DNA from 2 places in the Glaciimonas sp. PCH181 genome. Region 1 is predicted to be linked to the other one. Evidence: predicted binding sites of a transcription regulator. Region 1 holds the regulator's gene; the other holds the start of a gene.
What was found. Region 1 encodes FNR, which switches genes on or off when oxygen is low (the NO sensors DNR and NnrR bind a similar motif). Its sites were predicted from a motif close to TTGATNNNNATCAA; they were not measured.
Positions count from the first base shown of each region.

Region 2: C7W93_RS17520 (isocitrate lyase) is a predicted target of FNR. The motif match lies at 4,529-4,542, and genes of this name have one in related genera.

Region 1 is NZ_PYFP01000001.1:1,368,804-1,380,080, reverse strand. Features, by position in the region: gene C7W93_RS06250 (heavy metal translocating P-type ATPase) at 1-2,545, shown strand, start outside; gene ccoS (cbb3-type cytochrome oxidase assembly protein CcoS) at 2,557-2,748, shown strand; gene ccoN (cytochrome-c oxidase, cbb3-type subunit I) at 2,894-4,321, shown strand; gene ccoO (cytochrome-c oxidase, cbb3-type subunit II) at 4,337-4,951, shown strand; gene C7W93_RS06230 (cbb3-type cytochrome c oxidase subunit 3) at 4,954-5,163, shown strand; gene ccoP (cytochrome-c oxidase, cbb3-type subunit III) at 5,156-6,133, shown strand; gene ccoG (cytochrome c oxidase accessory protein CcoG) at 6,186-7,583, shown strand; gene C7W93_RS06215 (FixH family protein) at 7,601-8,140, shown strand; gene C7W93_RS06210 (hypothetical protein) at 8,175-8,414, shown strand; gene fnr (fumarate/nitrate reduction transcriptional regulator Fnr) at 8,425-9,189, opposite strand; gene C7W93_RS06200 (universal stress protein) at 9,526-9,975, shown strand; gene C7W93_RS06195 (NAD(P)-dependent alcohol dehydrogenase) at 10,130-11,185, shown strand.
Region 2 is NZ_PYFP01000002.1:960,197-971,473, forward strand. Features, by position in the region: gene mdeB (alpha-ketoglutarate dehydrogenase) at 1-498, opposite strand, end outside; gene C7W93_RS17505 (Lrp/AsnC family transcriptional regulator) at 636-1,100, shown strand; partial or broken gene C7W93_RS17510 (amino acid ABC transporter ATP-binding protein) at 1,188-1,403, opposite strand; gene C7W93_RS17515 (dienelactone hydrolase family protein) at 1,895-2,590, shown strand; gene C7W93_RS17520 (isocitrate lyase) at 2,789-4,369, opposite strand; gene C7W93_RS17525 (PLP-dependent aminotransferase family protein) at 4,819-6,324, opposite strand; partial or broken gene C7W93_RS17530 (GNAT family N-acetyltransferase) at 6,462-7,175, shown strand; gene C7W93_RS25315 (zinc-dependent alcohol dehydrogenase family protein) at 7,257-8,384, opposite strand; gene C7W93_RS17540 (DUF2380 domain-containing protein) at 8,724-9,272, shown strand; gene C7W93_RS17545 (FGGY-family carbohydrate kinase) at 9,313-10,701, opposite strand; gene C7W93_RS17550 (L-rhamnose mutarotase) at 10,704-11,018, opposite strand; gene C7W93_RS17555 (ABC transporter permease) at 11,047-11,277, opposite strand, start outside.

The sequences.
Region 1 (11,277 bases):
GGGCTGTTTTCATTGCGGTTTGCCTGTGCCCCTCGAAACAGAAGGAAAAAGTTGGCAGGTTCTGATTGATGGCGTCATGCGGCCGATGTGTTGCCCCGGCTGTCAGACCGTCGCGCAATGCATTGTCGATAACGGCTTGTGTGATTTTTATAGCACACGCAAATGGTTTTCGGTGACGGCCGCGCAAGAGACCTTGATCCCGCCCGAACTTCAGTTATACGACGACGCCCACACTTCGGCAGTGGAGCAAGCCGGGCAAACGACAACCGATCCCGCGATGGAAACGTGCGAGGCTGCTTTTTCGATAGAAGGCATCCGCTGTGCTGCCTGCGTTTGGTTGATCGAGCGCCGATTAGCACGCTTGCCCGGCATGTGCAGCATCAATGTAAATGTCTCTACCGAATGCCTCCATGTGCGCTGGAACAAGACGGTCTGCAAGCCCAGCGACATCCTGAAATCGCTGCGGGAAATCGGCTACGCAGCTTATCCGTTTGATCCGGTCAGACATGGCGAACAATTAGAGCGCACCAGAAAAAAACTTTTTCGCCAGCTGTTTATTGCTGGCTTATCGATGATGCAGGTGATGATGTATGCGCTGCCGGTCTATCTGGCCACCGACGGCACGATGGATGAAGCAATGACCAGCCTGATGCGATGGGCTGGATTGTTATTAACTTTGCCAGCGATTTGTTATTCGGCGCAGCCGTTCTTTTATGGCGCATGGATCAATCTGAAACATCGCTGGCTGGGCATGGACGTGCCCGTATCGATCGGCATTGTGGCTGCTTTCGGCGGCAGCGTGATGGCAACCTTGCGGGGCCATGGCGACGTGTATTTTGATTCGCTTACGATGTTTATTTTCTTATTGTTATGCAGCAGATATCTGGAGCTTATGGCGCGGCGCAAGGCGGCTTCGGCATTGGATAATTTGCATCACGCCTTGCCTGCCTCGGCATGGCGCATGCCGGGATATCCGTTTTGCCGCGATACCGAACTGATACCGGCGGCGCAATTGCGTGCGGACGATGTCATCCTGATCAAGCCGGGCGACGCGATTGCTGCCGATGGTGTGATTCTTGAAGGCACGACTACCGTCGATGTGTCGTTGCTGACCGGCGAAAGTCAGGCGCAGTCCAAGACGATTGGGGCGAATTTGCCCGGGGGGGCAATCAATGCGACCCAGCCGATTGTGATGCGGGTCACACACGCCAGCGCGGACAGCACGCTGTCTGTGTTGATGCAATTGATCGTGCGCGCAGGACAGGGTAAGCCGCAACTGTCGTTATGGGCTGACAAAGTCGCGGCATGGTTTGTCGGCGGACTCCTCTTGTTCGCGGTGGTGGTATTTTTTCTGTGGCAATGGATTGATCCAGCGCGTGCGTGGCCGATTGCGATTGCCGTGCTGGTGGTGTCCTGCCCATGCGCATTATCGCTTGCCACTCCTACTGCGCTGGCTGCCGCGACCGACCGATTGGTACGGCGAAAGATCCTGATCGTGCAGCCGCACGTATTAGAAACATTGCATCGCGCCACGCATATTATTTTTGATAAGACCGGCACATTGACTGTCGGCAAGCCGGTTTTGCAGAATATAGAAACGCTCGGGATTGCATCGCCAGAATGGTGTTTGCAAGTTGCCGCAGCGTTAGAGGTATTCAGTGCGCATCCTCTGGCTGGCGCGATTGTCGATGCGGCGAAAGATCGGAGCCGACAACAAGAAAGTGATTTATCGCCCCTTGCCGCTAGCTGTGTCAATGATGTGCGCGAGGTTGCCGGGCAGGGATTGGAAGGCAGCGTCGATGGTGTACTTTTCCGTTTTGGGGCTGCTGCTTTCGTTGAGAAATTGGCCGGTTACTCGGTTACCGCACAAGCCGCAGTGGGCGTAACTTCAATCTATCTGGGTTCGCGTGCTAACTGGCTTGCCCGTTTTGATGTGGCCGACGGCTTGCGCAGCGATGCGCGGCAGGTTGTCAGCCATTTCCGTGCCGCGGGAAAAACTGTCATTCTGCTCAGCGGCGATCAGCAAGCTGTTGCGCGGCATGTTGCGGAGGCGCTGGGGATAAGCACCGCGTTGGGTGAGTACCTGCCCGAACAAAAATTGGCCTACGTTCAGGCGTTGCAAGGCGATGGGGCAATTGTGGCAATGGTTGGCGATGGCATTAATGATGCTGCCGTATTGCGCGCGGCCGATGTGTCCTTTGCGATGGGGAATGGCGCGGCGCTGGCCCAGATGCACGCCGATTGTGTGCTGCTGTCGGGCCGCTTATCGTCGCTCTCGGAAGTGGATGCGACGGCGGCGCAGACGCTCTCTGTGATACGACAGAATCTGACGTGGGCGCTACTGTATAACCTGGTGGCAATACCTGCTGCCGCGCTTGGATTGCTGAATCCCTGGTTATCCGGGATCGGCATGTCTGTCAGTTCGGCCGTAGTCGTACTAAACGCATTGCGTTTGCGGCGAATAAAGCATAAGTCGGGCGACGGCATTGAGGCTGCCACGGGGGCATTGGTAACGTCGCCATCCTTGCGAACTTCTTCAATGTAAAGGTGCTGATTATGGAGGCACTTTTTCTGCTCGTTCCACTCAGCATTGGCATCGTCTTCATTGCGATCTGGCTATTTTTCAGGATGTCCGATAGCGGGCAATTTGATGACATGATCGGTCCGGCCTTACGGATTTTGCATGACGATGATCGCCCTGAAATCAACCAAAAATCTGAAAATGTCAGACCGGATGGCGATGGATAAATAGTCCATCTGCATTAGTTCCCGCAGACTGCAATGACATCGTTCAATTACTGTCAATTGCGATGTAATTTGATTCACATCAAAGATGTTAAGTGCCCAAACTTTTACTCTCGCTCCGTCATCGTTGCAATTTCGGAGAACTCTTTTGGACACAGAACTGAACTATAACTACAAGGTCGTCAAGCAGTTCACGATCGCAACCGTGGTCTGGGGTGTGGTGGGCATGATGGTCGGTGTTTTTATTGCCGCACAACTTGCGTGGCCAGCACTTAATTTCGATATACCGTGGTTAAGTTACGGACGCTTGCGGCCTTTGCATACCAACGCTGTTATTTTTGCGTTTGGTGTATGTGGCTTGTTTGCGACTTCTTATTATGTCGTGCAGCGCACCTGTCAGGTACGGCTATTCTCGGACAAGTTGGCAGCTTTCACCTTTTGGGGCTGGCAAACGGTGTTGATCGCAGCGGTCATCACGTTACCGATGGGCCTGACGCGTGGCAAAGAATATGCAGAACTGGAATGGCCGATCACGATCCTGATCGCCATCGTCTGGATCGCTTACGCAATCGTATTTTTCGGCACGCTGATCAAGCGCAAAGTGAAGCATATCTATGTGGCGAACTGGTTTTTTGGCGCTTACATTATTGCCGTAACGTTGCTGCACGTGGTCAACGGTGCCAGCATGCCTGCATCGATGTGGAAGTCGTACTCTGCCTATGCCGGTGTGCAAGACGCCATGATCCAGTGGTGGTATGGACACAATGCGGTCGGCTTTATTCTGACTGCGGGCTATCTCGGCATGGTGTATTACTTCATTCCCAAGCAAGCAGAACGCCCTGTGTATTCGTATCGCCTATCTATCGTGCATTTCTGGGCGCTGATTTTTACGTATATGTGGGCCGGACCCCATCATCTGCATTACACCGCCTTGCCTGACTGGACCCAATCGCTAGGCATGGTGTTTTCTCTGATCCTGTTGGCGCCATCCTGGGGCGGCATGATTAACGGGATGATGACGCTGTCTGGCGCATGGCATAAATTGCGTTCTGACCCGATTCTCAAATTTTTGATCGTATCGTTATCGTTCTATGGAATGGCCACTTTTGAAGGCCCGATGATGGCCATCAAGACCGTCAATTCGCTGTCGCATTACACAGATTGGGGCATCGCGCATGTCCACTCCGGGGCGCTCGGCTGGGTCGGATTCATTACTATGGGTTCAATTTATTACTTGATTCCGCGCTTGTCTGGAAAACGCGAAATGTGGAGCATGCGTCTGGTTGAGACCCATTTTTGGGTCGCGACGATTGGCATTGTGCTGTACATCGCCTCGATGTGGATCGCCGGGGTGATGCAGGGATTGATGTGGCGCGCCGTTAATGCCGACGGCACGCTGACGTACTCGTTTGTTGAAGGCGTGAAGGCAACTTTTCCTTACTACGTGATCCGGTTTAGCGGCGGTCTGCTATACCTCTCGGGCATGTTGATGATGGCTTACAACACCTTCATGACCATGCGCGACGGGGTCGCTGTCGAGGGACGAATTCCATCTCTCTTACCTTTAGCCGCTTGATATAAGGAGTCAACAATGAAATTTTCCCATGCATGGATCGAAAAGAATCCATGGCTCCTGATTGCGCTGGTGGTACTGGTCGTCAGCGTCGGTGGTCTGGTCGAAATTGTGCCGCTGTTTTTCCAGCGTTCGACCACCGAGCCGATTACCGGACTAAAACCGTACTCTCCGCTAAGACTTGTCGGGCGTGACATTTATCTGCGTGAGGGCTGCTATGGATGTCATTCGCAAATGATCCGTCCGTTCCGCGCCGAGACTGAGCGCTATGGCCATTATTCGGTGGCAGGTGAATTTGTGTATGACCATCCGTTTCAGTGGGGATCGAAGCGGACCGGGCCAGATCTGGCGCGGGTGGGTGGGCGGTATAGCGATGAATGGCATCGCACGCATTTGAATAATCCGCGTGACGTGGTGCCTGAATCGAATATGCCGGGCTATCCGTGGCTGGCGACGACACCGTTGGTTCCCGATGATGTGGTCGCGAAAATGCATGCGTTGAAGCGGCTCGGCGTGCCGTATTCGGAAGCGGAAATCACGCTGGCCCCGGGTACGCTAGAAGGCAAAACCGAGCAGGATGCGTTGATCGCTTTTCTGCAAGGATTAGGAATATTGATCAAGGCGAGGAACTGATCATGGCTATCGAGAATATTTTTTCTAACGCCAGCATCGTGATGACGGTTATTAGTCTGGCCACATTTTTAGGCATTCTCGGCTGGACGTATTGCGTTAAAAGCAGCAGCGATTTTGATGCTATTGCGCGCTTGCCGTTTGATGATGATGACTATGAAGGCGTCACGCTGAAAGATCAGACAGCGCCGCAAACGGAGGATCGTCATGGCTGATTTTACCAGTGGATTCTGGAGTATTTACATTACCGTATTGACGTTGCTCAGCATTTTTGGATGCGGTTTATTACTATGGTCGCAGTCACGTCACAAGGTCGTTTTGCCAGTTGATCCATTAGCAGCAACATCGATTACCTTGGATGCGCCAGCGTCAGCCGTTGCGCAAGTAGGCACCACCGGGCACGTCTGGGATGGCGATCTGACTGAGCTGAATACGCCCATGCCGCGTTGGTGGATGTGGTTGTTTTATATCACCATCGTGTTCGGTTTGGTGTATCTGGTGTTGTATCCGGGGCTGGGAAGTTACGCCGGAAAACTGGGTTGGAAATCGACTGGCGCGTATCAGGATGAGTTGAAAAAAGCGGACGCGCAATATGGGCCTTTGTTCGACAAGTATTTGCAGCAGGATATCAAGATCGTCGCTGCCGATCCTCAGGCACATGCGATCGGAGAACGTTTATTTCTGACGTATTGTGCGCAGTGTCACGGCTCGGATGCACGCGGCAGCAAAGGGTTTCCCAATCTGACGGACAAGGATTGGCTGTATGGCGGCGCACCGGACATCATCCAGACTACGATTCTGTATGGGCGTCATGGTCAGATGCCATCGATGGCGGCAGCGCTGGGTACTGACAAAGATGTAGAAAACGTTGCGCACTATGTATTAAGTCTGTCGGGGTCCACTGCAGACCCGATCAAGGTCATATTCGGTAAAGCAAAATTTGGATCTTGCGCCGGATGTCATGGTCCGGGCGGAGTGGGTAATCAGGCGCTGGGAGCACCGAATTTGACCGACAAAATATGGCTATATGGCGGCGGTGTGGAAACCATTATGGAAACGATCAATAAAGGGCGTAACAACACGATGCCCGCATTTAAAGACTTTTTGGGTGAAGCCAAAGTCCACGTGCTGGCCGCCTATGTATGGAGCTTGTCGAATGAAAAATCAAATCTCTATGAACAATGATCGTGCTGCTTTTGGACTTTGCCGCCAATTTTTAACGTCAGTGTGATCTGCCATGAATAATCTCGCGCCGCCTGAGGCAGTGATCAAGATGTACGCCGCACGCGAGGAAATTTATCCGCGTGAAGCAAAGGGCCGCTATGCGACCTGGCGCTGGATATGCGTGTGGCTGACGCAACTGGTGTTCTATGGCTTGCCATGGTTGCAGTGGAATGGACGGCAGGCGGTGCTGTTTGATCTGGGCGCACGCAAATTCTATATTTTCGGCGTTGTGTTGTGGCCGCAGGATTTTATCTATCTGGCGGCGCTGTTGATTATCTGCGCCTATGCACTGTTTTTGGTGACGGCGATTGCTGGGCGCGTATGGTGCGGATTTGCTTGTCCGCAAACGGTCTATACGGAAATATTTCTGTGGGTCGAACGGAAAATAGAGGGGACGCGTAGCGCACGGATGCGGTTGAATAAACAGCCTTGGTCGGTCGCAAGAGTGATTAAAAAATCTGCAAAACATAGTGTCTGGGGCCTAGTTGCACTCTGGACCGGCTTCACCTTCGTTGGGTACTTTACGCCTGTGCACGCGTTGATGGCGGAGGTCAGCAGCATGGGGCTTGGCCCCTGGGAATCGTTTTGGATTTTGTTTTACGCGTTTGCAACCTATGGCAACGCGGGATGGATGCGCGAGCAAGTCTGCAAATATATGTGTCCGTATGCGCGTTTTCAGAGTTCCATGTTCGATCAGGATACGCTGATTGTTACCTATGACAAGACACGCGGGGAGCCGCGTGGTGCACGGGGCAGGGTAACAGCAGGTGCGCAGTCTTTGGGGGCATGCATTGATTGTTCGATGTGCGTGCAGGTTTGCCCGACTGGTATTGATATCCGGCAGGGCTTGCAATATGAATGCATCGGATGCGCTGCCTGCGTCGATGCCTGTAATCTGGTTATGACGAAGATCGACGCACCGCCGGGATTAATCCGCTATGCGACCGAGCATGCAATCACTCAGCGACTGTCACCTAAACAGATACGTCAGCGCGTATTGCGCCCACGCGTCCTGATTTATATCGGCTTACTTTTCCTGATCGTCTCGGCTTTTTCTGGTGCGTTGATTACGCGCACACCGTTGAAGCTAGATGTCATTCGGGACCGGGGCGCAATGGGACGGGAAGTCGAGGATGGCATGATCGAGAACGTGTATCGGCTGCAAGTCATGAACACAGCCGAAACCGCGCATCGCTACAAAATTGCGGTATCGGGCATGCCGACGATCTCGATGGCTTCTCCGGATGAGGTCAATTTGGACGGGGCTAGTTCCCGTGCGGTGCCGGTACGGGTACGTGTCGATCCTAAAAGTGGGAAAGCGGGATCGAACAAAATCTTCTTCACACTGACGGCGCTGGACGATGCGGGATTGCAGGTGAAAGAAAATGCCGTATTTTTCGTGCCCAAATAAATTTAAAGGAGAAGTGCATGTTGTCTTCATCGCCCTCAATTGCGCAAGTCAGCACTAAAAGGCCGTGGTATAAGCAAGCTTGGCCGTGGCTGCTCATGCTGGGGCCGGGCATCGTCGTAATGGCGGCCACGTATACCGGCTGGCTGGCATTCTCGCGGCAAGATGCGATGGTCGTGGATGATTACTATAAACAGGGTTTAGCCATCAATCAGGATTTGCGTCGCGACAGTATCGCTACCGGGCTGGGGCTGAAGCTGGATGCCCGTTACGATCCTTCAGCGGGTAAATTAAGCGGTTCTGTTTTGGGATTTGGCGGACCAGTGCCCGGAAAAATATTAATCCATCTTGCCCATCCCACCCAGCCTGAAAAAGATATCAAACTGGTCGCGCAACTAGATCCGAATGGCAGTTTTACGATTGCTTTGCCGATGCTGGAAAGAGCGCAATGGCAAGTACTAGTCGAAAGTGATCGACGCGACTGGCGCTTGACCGGATTGTGGAAATGGCCGCAGCAGATGCTTGGTCTGCATGCCGATTTATCGCCAGCCGACAGATAGTGAAATGGACCGGTAGAGAAACGAGGGCAGGATCATGTTGCGATTAGCGATGAACATTGTTTGGCCATCTTTTCTAGTGGCCGCAGTTGCCGAAGGTTGTTTTTTTGCGTTGTTTGATCCGCAGGAGTTACTCCGCCTTGGCGGCCTGCAAGTATTGCCGCCGATAGCGGGCTACACCATCGGCTTCTTCTTTTTCTGGTTATTTTGTTCGCTGGCAAGCCTGTTGACGCAATACTTGCTGAAAGTGTCCGGCGAAGGCTATCCCTCGGCTTGATATGGCAGCTTTACATCGGATTGCAGCTTTCGGTGCCTGCTGCCAGCGCCTTTAATAATGCCGGGTCGAGTAGTTGGATTTCCCGCTTATCGACTTTCAGCAAGCCTTGTTTCTTGAAGCGTGTCACCAACCGGCTAATACTTTCGATGGTTAGTCCAAGATAGTTGCCGATGTCTTCGCGCGACATCCGCAATTGGAAGCGTGTAGAAGAATAACCGCGTGCAGCATAGCGTGATGACAGATTAATCAAGAACGCGGCAAAGCGTTGTTCGGCGCGCATATTTCCCAGCAACAGCATGACATTCTGCTCTCGCGTGATTTCTTGTCCCATGATTCGGTGAAAGTGCCGCAGCAACATGGGAATGTGACCGAACAGTTCTTCCAGCCGCGAAAATGGGATTTCGCACACTTCACTATCCTCAAGCGCCACTGCATCGCATTGATGGCGGTCCGCGCTGATCGCATCCATGCCCAGCAATTCGCCAGTCATCTGGAAACCGGTAACTTGTTGCTCGCCGCTTGGATTGAGCTGATAGGTTTTGAAATGCCCGATGCGGATGGCGTAAAGATTTTTGAACGGGTCATCCATCCGGTACAGACTTTCGTCGCGCAACAGACGACGACGGCGTCCGACGATCTGATCCAGGCGGTTGATATCCGCATCGTCCAGACCCATAGGCAGACACAAATGGTGCAGGCTGCAACCAGCGCAACTCGCTTTTAAAGCACCGATATTCAAAGTGGCCGATGTGGTGAAGGAAAGGGGCTGACTCATAGCGAATTCATAGCGAACTTTTGGTTAATTTATAGCGATAAATGTTGATTATGCAACTGTAAACGCTGCTTAAGATGACTGTACTCTAAAATTGTTAACACATCCTTACAGCACGCCAATCGCTTAAAAATGTGCTCCTGACTGTCTCATTTCTGGCACCCTTCGTAACGTTTGCGTGAGGTGGTTGACCGTGTGCTGTTGCCAATCCGGTGCTGAAAATGGCGAATACCCGCTAGTTTTATCTATCCTATCGTTCTGCATTTGATCCACGTCAAAAATTGCTCAGAAGAACAGGCATAGGATCGTTTCATTCATCACTTTCCTCTACCTAAAATCATGTTCAAGACAATATTGTTGGCGACAGACGGCTCCGATCTGTCTACGAAGGCTGTTCAGGCCGCTATTAAGTTTGCCAAAAGCAATGGCAGCAAAATAGTAGGTTTGTCAGTCGCCGAAATCTATTCTTATTTCCCGGTCACGATGCTGGGCGGGACCGAAGATCTGCGTTTGTTGAAAGAGGCTGTCGAGCAGTCCGCCAAAGAGAACGTCCAGCAAATCGCTGACTCGGCACGCGAGGCAGGCATTGTCTGCGAAGTCTATACGCCAGCAGGTTGGTGCGCGCAGGAGATTGTAAAAAGTGCGGAACAACATCACTGCGACGTGATTTTTATGGCGTCGCACGGTAGAAAAGGCGTCAACAAATTGATGTTAGGTAGCGAGACGCAAAAAGTGCTGGCGTACTCCGGCATACCCGTCATCGTGTATAAGGCCGCTGCAGGGGACTGAAGTATCGCCCCATAAATTGTGAAAATTAGTCCGATAGACATTAATGCTGATAACAGTTTTTGTTGCCAATACCGTGCGGATGACCGCAAAGATATGCTGAAGGAAAATACGGTCAGACGCGTTTTTAATCATCCGGATTTGTAGGAGAGTAGCGATGCGCACCATGAAAGCAGCAGTATTTATCCGCCCCGGGAAAATCGCGTTAGAGCAAAAGCCGATACCGGTTGCTGGTCCTGGCGAGGCATTAATCAAAATTACGACGACAACGATTTGTGGCACCGATGTGCACATTCTGAAGGGCGAATATCCCGTTGCGGAGGGCCGCACGATTGGGCATGAGCCGGTGGGCGTGATTGAAGAATTGGGAGCAGGGGTCATTGGGTATACCGTGGGTCAACGCGTGATCGTCGGCGCAATAACGCCGTGCGGTCAATGTCATCCATGTCTGGATGGGCACGCATCGCAGTGTGGTGGCAAAGCGGCCGGTGGCTGGCGGTTTGGCAACACCATTGATGGTTCTCAGGCGGAATACTTGTTGGTGCCGAACGCGATGTCGAATCTTGAGCCGATACCGGATGGGCTCACAGATGAACAAGTATTGATGTGTCCTGACATTATGAGTACAGGCTTTGGCGGCGCGGAAAGTGGCGAAATAAAGATCGGCGACACGGTCGTTATTTTTGCGCAGGGGCCGATTGGTTTATGTGCAACAGCAGGCGCGAAATTAAAGGGTGCCAGTCTGATTATTGCGGTTGATGGCTTGAGTACGCGTCTTGAAGTAGCAAAGAAATTGGGCGCCGATGTGACTATTGATTACACCAAGACCGATCCGATCTCCGAGATTATGCGCTTGACCAATGGGCGCGGCGTCGATGTCGCGATTGAAGCATTGGGCACGCAACAAACGTTTGAGAGTTGTTTGCGCGTACTAAAACCGGGTGGCACGCTTTCCAGTCTTGGTGTTTACTCCGGCAAGATTTCTATATCGATGGATATTTTTGCCGCTGGATTGGGCGATTACAAAATCATCACTACCTTGTGTCCCGGTGGCAAAGAACGCATGCGCAGATTGATGAACGTGGTTGCATCTGGCCGAGTCGATTTGCAATCCATGGTGACGCATCGATTTAAACTCGATCAGATTGAAGAGGCCTATGCGCTGTTCGCCAATCAGCGTGAAGGTGTGTTGAAAATTGCGATTACACCGTAATGCCAACAACAGATTGCGCTGCCGAAAATGCTCAGGATCGACATATAGCGTGGCGCATGTGCTGCAATATCTGCCGCTGAAATATGCGTCGT
Region 2 (11,277 bases), on a different contig from region 1:
CAACGTGCCTTCCAGAAATGCGCGGGCATAAATTCCGGGCGCGGAATGGGCCTGAAAGTAGACTAGGTCGCCGCCAAAATCATCGGTACGCGCGCGGAAGAAATGGTTAAAGCCGACTTCAAATAAATCCGCCGCCGAGGCATAACTGGCAATATGACCACCCAATTCCCCATAGGCGCGATTCGCTCGCACCACCATCGCCAGCGCATTCCAACGGATCAGACTGCCCAGATGTTGCTCGGTCGCCAATGCATCGGAGCCACCCGGAAACGCAGGTTCGTCCTCAAGCCGAATCGTATTGATGTAGGGCGTATTGCGTGCATCGCGCCATTTGATGCCAGATTGCTGCGCGGCAGCGCTTAGACGCGATAGCAGATAACGCGCGCGTTCGGGACCGGCGGCATGGATCACGCCTTGCAGCGCATCAATCCATTCACTCGTTTCCTGGACATCGCTGTCGAATTGACTGTTTAAACTGTTGGCAGATGACATTTCCATGACCCTATTCCTAGCGCGTTAAGACACTATAATTTACCGGCAACCAGACAGCATAGGTAACCGAAATTGGCTGTTGAAATATAAAAATTCAGCATAAAATGCTGTAATTACTCACACACAAGATAGTTAAACCGCATATGGAACTGGATTCGACGGATTTGCGTATCCTGAAGGCGCTGCAGGATGATTCCCATATCAGCAATATCGACTTGGCGAAAAAAATCAATTTATCAGCCTCGCCGACGTTGGCGCGGGTCAAGAACCTGGAAGCCGAAAAAGTGATTTCGCGTTACGTCGCGCTGGTTGATCCGCAAGCGCTCGGCCTCAAAATGAATGTATTCATCCAGATCAGTCTGGAGAAACAAGAGTCCGCCACGCTGGCGCGTTTTGAGCAAGCGGTGAGTCGCTTCGAGGAAGTGTTGGAGGTGTATCTGATGACCGGCGACGAGGATTATCTCCTGCGTATCGTGGTGCCGGATATCCAGGCGCTAGAGCGATTTATTCTGGATCATCTGACCAAAATTCCGGGCATCAAAAATATCCGCTCCAGCTTCGCATTGAAGCAGGTGAAGTACAAAACTGCGCTGCCGATCAACTCTTAGCGTACCAAATCGCGCCGCATCATCCTCAGCCCGTTCTGACGCGGCGAATAAATCACGCACATCAGCAATAGCGCGCGCATAAGAACTCTAGTGAGAATGAAGGTCCGTCAGAAATTTCCGAGCACGATCACTCTGAGGTTTTTCAAAGAATGATTCGGGCCGTCCGGTCTCAATCAGTTTTCCGTGATCCATGAACCATACCGTGTCGGCTACTTCCCGCGCAAAATTCATTTCATGCGTGACGCACATCATGGTCATCCCATCTTTCGCCAAGTCCTTCATCACTTGCAGAACCTCTCCCATACTGACCAAAAATCGCGCCGATGCCCTGAAGTTGATCCGGTTAGGCTGGCTATCGGTGGACCAGAATCCGTAAAGGGCAAGCTGCTGCTGCCTGCTGACAACTTGGTAAGTCTGGCGCGTAATGCGCGAATGGAAGGTCTCGTTCGCGTGCTCAGGCGTTTCGGCCAGTGACATCGCCAAGATTGCGCCTGCATTCGGGCATGTGTACGACATCAGCACTGCGGAGACGTGTAAGCTGTTGCCCTGAGAGGCCATGCTCAGACTCTTTCCAGCCGTAAATCCGGCCGTAAAGAAAGAGTGTCTGCTGTCTGCGGACCGATTTCAATTACCGCGACAGATCAAAAAATAGAACCTCTGCAGTTGTCGTCGACCTGATTTACGATACGCATTCCCGCCAGCACCGCCGCCAGCAAGCCGCACTAATTCATGGCACACTAACTTCCCGTTTCATTCCAAATTCCCCAATTACATATTGCGTCAGGAGCTTTAATATGACCGTTTCATCACGATGGATCGACATTCCCACCAACGGCGACAGCTTCCAGGGCTACCTCGCTTTACCTAAGTCTGGTAAAGGACCCGCTGTCGTAATCATTCAGGAAATTTTCGGTGTAAATTCACACATTCGTGCTATAGCCGATCAGTACGCCGCCGACGGTTACGTGGCGCTCGCCCCAGACATATTTTGGCGTTTACAACCACGCGTAGAGCTCGGTTATGACGATGCGGATCGTGCTAAGGCGATGGAACTGTTAGGCAAATTCGATTTGGCGCACGCAGTGGCCGATGTCGGTGCCGCCGCAGCCGCATTGCGCGGTTTGCCCGAAGTCACGGGCAAGGTCGCCGCAGTCGGATACTGTCTCGGCGGTCGGCTCGCGTATTTGTCTGCCGCGCAAGGTGCTCTCGATATCGCGGTCGCCTACTACGGCGGCGGCATTCACACCCAGCTGGATCAGGCCGACAAGGTCAATGTTCCGATCCTATTCCATTACGCCGAACTCGATGCTCATATCCCTGCCGATGCTGTCGATGCAGTTGAGCAGCGCTTCGCTGGCAAAGATGCCGAACTCTACCGCTACCCCGGTGCTGATCACGGCTTCAACTGCACCGATCGCGCATCGTACAATCAGCACGCATCGGCACTGGCACACGGCCGCACACTCACGTTCCTCGGTGAGCACTCATAACAGCGTATGCCCTGCTCGCGCACCTGCCTGATCAGTGCGCGAAAAACGTATAAGGTTTCAAATTTGCTAGCGCCTGATGATCGGCGCTTAGCCTCATCTGTGACGGCGGAATGATGAGCATAAAGGCCAGCCACCATGCCCTTATGCTAACGAAAAAAAGCGCGCCGAAGCGCGCTTTTTTCACACTAAACGCAGTGATTAAAACTGATTCATCGTGTTGTCTTTGCCAGATGCTTTCAGTGCAGCCTCGCCACTGAAGTAATCTTTGTGATCATCGCCGAGGTCTGAACCAGCCATGTTTTGATGCTTAACGCAAGCGACACCCTGACGGATTTCTTTGCGCTGAACGCCAGCAACATAACCCAGCATACCTTGGTCACCGAAGTAATCTTTCGCCAGATTGTCAGTCGACAGTGCAGCAGTGTGATACGTCGGCAATGTAATCAGGTGATGGAAAATACCTGCTTGGCGCGCTGAATCAGCTTGGAAAGTGCGGATTTTTTCGTCTGCAGCAATTGCCAATTCAGTAGCATCGTATTCAACACTCATCAGCCCGGCGCGATCGTAAGAAGAAACGTCTTTGCCTTCGCTTTTCATCAGGTCAAAAATTTGCTGGCGGAAGTTCAATGTCCAGTTGAATGATGGGCTGTTGTTATAGACCAGCTTGGCATTTGGAATAACTTTACGAATCGCATCGACCATGCCACCGATCTGCGCGATATGTGGCTTCTCAGTTTCGATCCACAGCAAGTCAGCACCGTTTTGCAGCGATGTGATGCAATCCAATACGCAACGCTCTTCACCCGTACCAGCGCGGAACTGGAACAAGTTGCTAGCCAAACGAATAGGACGAACCAATTTTCCGTCGCGCTTTATGACAACGTCACCGTTGCGCATCGATTCAGTCGACACTTCTTCAACGTCGAGGAAAGAGTTGTATAGATCGCCCAAATCGCCCGGCTCACGCGTTACCGCGATTTGCTTGGTCAAGCCAGCACCCAATGAATCGGTACGGGCAACGATGACGCCATCGTCGACACCCAGTTCCAGGAACGCGTAACGGACAGCGCGGATCTTAGCGAGGAAGTCTTCATGCGGCACAGTAACTTTACCGTCTTGATGGCCGCATTGCTTTTCATCCGAAACTTGATTTTCGATCTGGATGCAGCAAGCACCCGCTTCGATCATTTGCTTAGCCATCAGGTAAGTCGCTTCAGCATTCCCGAAGCCAGCATCGATATCGGCAATGATAGGCACAACGTGCGTGATATGGCCGTCGATTTTGTCCTGAATCGCTTGCTTGGCAGCGCCTTGTGCACCGTCCAATTGACGGAATAAACCACCCAGCTCACGTGCATCAGCTTGACGCAAGAAAGTGTAAAGCTCTCTGATCAAATCGGCGACGGCAGTTTTTTCGTGCATGGATTGATCCGGCAACGGGCCAAACTCCGAACGTAGCGCAGCAACCATCCAGCCAGACAAATACAAATAGCGACGATCGGTGTTATTGAAATGTTTCTTGATAGAAATCATCTTCTGTTGACCGATAAAACCGTGCCAGCAACCCAACGACTGCGTGTACTTAGACGAATCAGCGTCGTAGTTCGCCATGTCATCGCGCATGATTTTGGCGGTGTATCTTGCGATATCCAGACCAGTTTTGAATTTGTTCTGGGCGCGCATACGTGCTGCAGACTCAGGATTAATTGCGTTCCAGGCGCTACCTTCTTTGTCTTTCAGGCCTGCAATAGCGTTGATATCGTCTTGATATTGTGACATGTGAATATCCTAAAAATAGTGAAGTAAGATTAAGAAAACCGTTTGAATCTTGGGAGCACTCTTCACTTCATGCCAACATCCGGCGGGAAAGAGAAGAAAAACTGCATGGAAGAATAATAGCCTATTTTTTCTGCATCCAGCATGTCTTATATAAGACATATGACTTAAATTAAACTGTTTATTTTCAATAACTTATGTACTATTTTTTGCGATATGAAACGTATTTTCAAAAAAATGGTAAGAATTTTCTGATTTTCTTCAGGCGCATATTCCATAATGTGGAATCAAATTTCCGTATCGTGGAAAAATGTCAGTTTGACGCGCAAAATCCATCCGGCTAAAACGGATTTTTCGATAATTGAAGTCTGAACGTGAATTACTGTAGTTTTGAGTGCGGGGGGCGTTTGGAACGGCATTGTTTGCTACTAAAATACAAACACGCAAGAAAGTTAGGAAATCTTCGCCGCCTCGATCAATTTTGACAGCCGACGCACTAACGGCGCGAACAATTCTGCTGGCGTATTTCCGTATCCCAACACCAAGCCGTTGTCCTCCGGCAGTGGCTTGAGCGCAAAGCCAGATAGCGGGGCAGGCGCGATGCCAGCACTCAGCGCCATCTCGGCAATCTTTTGATCCGGGTAACAGGCTGGCAGTCGCACAGTTAAGTGCATGCCACAATAACCGCCTTCAATTTCGTGAGGCGCTTGCAGATATTGCGTCAACGCCGACCGCAGCGCATGCTGGCGGTCACGGTATAAGCGTCGCATGCGGCCCAGATGGCGGCTGAGCTGACCGCTTTCAATAAAATCTGCCAGCGCCAGCTGTTCATAGCGGTGGCCGCCGCGCAGCATCTCCTCCAGCGGCGTCTTCATCTCTGCAAGCAATGCCTCCGGCAAGACCAGAAAACCCAGCCGCAGTGATGGAAACATCGTCTTGCTGAAAGTGCCAACGTACAGCACCGGCGCTTGTGCCACCAATCCTTGCATGGAACTGATGGACTCGCCCGCATGGCGGAATTCGCTATCGTAGTCGTCTTCGATAATCCACGCGCCGTGTTGCCGCGCTTGCGCAATTAACGCCAGACGGCGTGCCACGGTCAACACTGCGCCGGTTGGATACTGATGCGAAGGGGTCGTGTAAATCAGACGCGGCGGCTGAGATTGCCAATCACTTTCGCTGACGATCAATCCATCGGCGTCGAGGCGCATTGGCACCACGCGCAAGTCGCCTGCGTGCATCGCGGCCTTGGCACCGCGATAGCCGGGATCTTCGATCCAGGCCGTGTCGCCGGGATTGCTTAACAACCGCACGCATAGCGAGAGCGCTTCTTGCGCGCCTTCGGTAATGACAATCTGCGCTGGATTGCAACGCACGCCGCGCGCAATACTCAAATGCCGCGCAATTGAAGTGCGCAAGATTGGCTCACCCAAAGGATCGCCATAGCCTAACGCCGATGGGCCCGCCCGACGGATAGCGCGGTCGATGCCGCACCGCCATGCAGTCAGAGGAAAATGAGATAAAGCGGGCATGCCCGGGCGCAACGGAGCGCTGGCTTCAGAGCGTGGCGCAGTGGGTTGGATGCGTGCCAGATGTTGTGCGATGATCGGCACAGAGTCTACCTTGCGGCCCCTTGGTCTCGCCCCGGCTATCTCGTTCACCCCGGGCGATGTCGGGCCAGCTAACAGCGCCACTCTGGTTCCTTGCCGATCCGGTTGCACATAACCCTCAGCAGCGAGAAGGTCATAGGTAGCCGTCACCGTGTTGCGCGAAATCGACAGCGACTCCGCCAATGCGCGGGAACCCGGCAGACGGCTACCGGGCGTCAGCCGACCGTTCAAAATCGCGTCCTTGATGCGACTATGCAGTTGGCGCTGCATGGGCGCAGCGCCAGCGTCTCTCGCTAGAGGTGCTTCGAGCAACATCTGCGGCATCAAAACGGTGGAATTAGTCGTCATGAAACAGTCAAAATGGGGTGAATTGATATCGTGGCACCATCAAATAGAGCATAGGTGGTACTTTTTTAAGAGCCACGAAAAACATACTTTAGCATATGCCCATCACCCATCGAATACCAGATAGCAAGGAAATATTTATGCCGAACGTTTTGAATCAATACCAGCAGCCAATTGGCGCACCTTTGCCCAACTGGACCGCCCGTCCGCAGCCATCGTGGAGCTTAATTGAAGGGCAATACTGCTACCTGGAGCCACTCGACCCCGAGCGCCACGCCTCAGACCTTTACGCGGCTTACAGCCAAGCCCCGGATGGCCGCGACTGGACCTATATGTCGGGCGGCCCATTTTCCGATGCAGCGAGCTACCGCGAGTATGCAGAGCGTGCTGCAGCCAGCACCGATCCACGGCACTACGCAGTCATCGAAGGCAAGACGGGACGCGCAGTCGGCACCTTATCCCTGATGCGGATCGATCCCGCTAATGGTGTCATCGAAGTCGGCCACGTCGCATTCTCGCCTCTTCTGAAGCGCACGCCGGTGTCTACCGAAGCCCAATACCTGTTGATGAAATATGCTTTTGAAAAACTCGGCTATCGGCGCTATGAATGGAAATGCGATAGTTTGAATGCACCGTCACGCGCGGCGGCGGCGCGCCTTGGCTTTCACTTCGAAGGCATATTTCGTCAGGCGATCGTCTACAAAGGGCGGACCCGCGATACAGCGTGGTTTTCTATCATTGATGGCGAGTGGCCAGCGCTGCGGGCAGCATTTGAAAGATGGCTGGCAGCGGATAATTTCGATGCAGAAGGGAAGCAGCGCGTGTCGTTGACGCAGATGCGCGATGCGAAATCCACGATAGCTTAATAGGCTAAAAACAATCGCCCGCATTCAGCGTAATAACGCGAATGCGGCGAATCTGGATGATAATCCGGATCAGTCAAATACAATCAAATCCCGCAAACTTTCGCCAGTAGCCAACCGGTCAAAGCCACGATTAATATCTTGCAACCCCAGTCGTTCCCCGATCAGCAGATCAACCGGTAACTTCCCTGCAAGGTACATCCCGATGTAGCGCGGGATATCGCGGCTAGGCACGCAAGAACCGACATAGCTGCCTTTAACGGTGCGCTCTTCCGCCACTAAACTGACTTGCTGCAACGGCCATTTATGGTCGGGATGCGGCAGACCTGCTGTCACCGTCGTACCACCGCGCCGCGTCATACGATAGGCGGCGTCCATTGCCTGTACCGACCCAGCCATTTCAAACCCGTAATCCACCCCGCCCTGCGTCATGGCTTTGACCTTTTCGACCAGGTCCGGATCGTTGGCATTGAAAGTCGCCGTCGCGCCTAACGAGCGCGCAATCGCCAATTTGCTGTCATGCAAATCGATCGCGATTACTTCACGCGCACCGGCTGCAATCGCACCCAGCAACGCGCACAAACCGACGCCGCCCAGACCGAGCACGGCGGTCGTGGTCCCGGCCTGCACCCGCGCAGTATTGATGACCGCACCAACGCCGGTCAGCACGGCGCATCCGAATAACGCCGCCTCCACCGGATCAATCGCCGCCTCGACCTTGACGCAGGAACGGCGCGAGATCACGGCATGGTCCGCAAATGCGGATACGCCAAGATGGTGATTGATCGATGTTGCACCGTGATGCAGCCGCCGTTCACCGCTAAGCAGCGTTCCTTTGCCGTTCGCTTCCGCACCCGGTTCGCACAATGCCGGGCGGCCTTCCATGCACGGCACGCAATGGCCGCAGCTGGGCACGAACACCATCACCACCAAATCGCCCGGCTTTAAATCAGTCACGCCGGGCCCGACTTCGACCACCCTGCCGGAGGCCTCATGTCCCAGCGCCATAGGCGTTGGACGTGCGCGCACGCCAGTGATGACCGATAGATCGGAATGGCACAAACCCGCTGCCAACATTTTGATTAGCACTTCACCCGGTCCGGGATTATCCAGCGCCAGCTCTTCAATAACCAGTGGCTGGCTGCTAGCGAAGGGGCGCGAGGCGTTAAGTTGATACAGCACTGCGGCATGAATTTTCATAAGACTGGACGTCCTTTTGCGTAAAGTAATGCGTGTTGTGATCAAGTCAGATCGTCAATCCGAGGGGACTGTGAGACCGATTAAAATAACTGGTTGTCGTCTTTGGATCTTGTTCTTTGGATATTTCAGACCGAGCGCCTTTGGGCTGTAAATCGTAGCGTACTTTTGCATGTTTTCGGCTCGAAAACAATAGCACTGCCAATAGCAGTATCGATCACACATCACCACTTCGCGCATAATGTTTATTTTAAATAATGTGTAATATTCGTAGAATAGTTGATAGATTCGTCCCGATCGATCCCCCATAATCGATTTTTTGAGCAGAAAGAACGAACACTTATGCCTTCTATCTTTGCCCGGTTCAGAAATATATCGCTGGTGATAGTGCTGGGGTTACTTCCCGCCACGCACGCTTTCGCCGAAGAGCTATCCATCGCCATTCTCGATTTTGAGCTAAATGACCTGACGCTGAATCTGACCGCTAATCCGGTCAATCCGGAAGAAGTAGACCGCACAGCATCGATTAAAGCACTGCTGCAAAAGGCATTGGAAGCCAAAGGCGGTTACAAAATCATCGATATCGATTTGAAAACTCAGGAGAAGGCAAACGCTGCATTTGGTTATCTTTATGACCACAATGACGTTGCCGCTGAGCTGGGGCAAAGCGTCGGCGCCGACTGGATCGTCGTTGGCCGGATTCATAAGGCAAGCTTTTTGTTTGTCTATTTGAAGGCGCAGTTGATCAATACAAAAACCAAACAATTAGTTGAAATCTATTCGGTTGAAATCAAAGGGCAGCAAAAAAAGATCACCCCGAAAGGTGTTAATCGTCTGGCACAGCAAATAAGCGAAACGCTGCGCCCAGAAATCGCCAACTCACTGCGATAAATACTTGCATTCCACAGCCACGCTGAGCCAATAAAGTCAGTTAGCGTGGGTGAACCAGCGCAAGCCAACGACCCCGGTAAGCATCCCATCCGTCCAAAACCAGCGGCACTGCCGATCTGCAATGGGTCGGCGGTGTTCGGCCCCAGTGATGCAGCATCCAGCCGCCGCAAGTCGTGCCGCTGGCATCATCCGAAATCGCCACCGTCTGCTGCGTGCGCAACGCCGCCAGCAAGCCTGAAAAGTAAGGATTGTCTGTAAAGCTGCCTTCCACCACAATCGATCCCACCGCATCCAGCATCGTCAGACAATAATCGGTCATTAATACGCAGTACAACGTGGCAAGCGCATAGCGCTCTTCTGCGGTTTGCGTTGCAGGTCCTGCAATGGTCCCCGCCTGTCCAAAAAAAAACCCACCGGACTCCGCAAAACAAGGCAGTGCCAGCGTGTTTTGATCGATTAAACGTTGCAAGTCAGCCGCATCACAGGCTTTTGGATCAGGACCGGCAAGGGTCGCAAATTCACGCCCGCCCATAAAGCGCATACAGGCCACCGGTTCGCCACGGGCATTCACGTTGGCCAACATGTCGGACTGCTCATCTAATCGGGCTAGCGGCGTCCCAAACGCCGCAGCGATCAGCCAGGTGCCGGTCGATAACACCGTGCGCGGCATCGCATCAGCATCGTTGCCGAGATAGCGCAGCAACGAAGCATTGCTGTCATGAATACCGCATAAAATCTGACAATCCGGCGATAAGCCAGATTGCACCAACAACGCAGGACGCACTGGCCCGAGTGCGTTCCAGGCCGACTGCAACGGTGGAAAAAGACTTTCCCAACCCATACGTTCGACTAATGAAGAATAGGTCTTTTGAAGCGGTTGCCATAAATCAGTGTGGCAGCCGAGCGAAGTTATTTCGCTAGCCGCGATGCCCGACAGTCGCCAGGCCCAGTATTGCGGATAAGTCAGGATATGTCGCGCACGGCTAAATTCAGTTGGGAAGCGATACGCCAGCCAGTGCAATTGGCGACCGAGGTTCAGCCCCGCAGGTAAATCCGGCGAAAAAGAGACAGAAAATGGTGGCCGCAGCGTTTCATAAGCGCGGTCCAGCGTTTGCGGCAACGTGGATTCATAATCCAGCACCGGCAGCACCAAGCCATCATCATCGACCAGCGCAGCGGTGGCGCCATGCGTGACCGGCACGATGGCGACGATATTCGCCTTTTGCGAAAACGCCTTCAACGTCGCCAGCAACCAATCCCAAATCCCCTCGGTATCGTGATGCGTATATAGGCCTTGATTGACGACCGCGTTCGGGCGGCGCTGTTCAGCCAACGTCTTGCCGTCGGCATCCAGCAACGTCAGTTTGACATTGGTTTTACCGATGTCCAGAACCGCAGTTGCATTCGGGGTAAATGCCATCGATGTCATGGTTAATCCAGATGAAACATCGGCAACAGCGGCATCGTCAGCGGCGCAAGATGTGCATCGGTTTCCATCATATCTGCCATCGAAGTCCACCAGCGTTGCATGACCGGATGCTGCGACAAGCCCTCCATGCGATGGTCATCGCTGCGTCGCAAAAACGCAAACAATGCATTGTTCGTCTCATCAAGAAAAATGCTGTAGTCGCTTACACCCACATCGTGTAACAACGCGACCAACTCCGGCCAGATCGCATCGTGGCGCTGTTTGTACTTGGCGACATTACCTGCTTTGAGTTGCATTTTGAAGGCGATTTGTTCCATTATTTTTGTCTGCCTTAGTCGAGAGTGCTCATTTTTGTGCGTACTTGCCGCGCAACAATCGCGGCAATGCAATCGTGATCAACAGCAGCACACCAACTACGATCGTCATGATGATGCCGGGGATATTCACCAGCGCCAATCCATACGTCACCATGCCCAACGTCAGAACCGCCAGCAATACCCCGCCAATGCTGCCCGCGCCGCCTGCAATACTGACCCCGCCAAGGATCACCATCGTGATGACTTCCAGCTCCCAGCC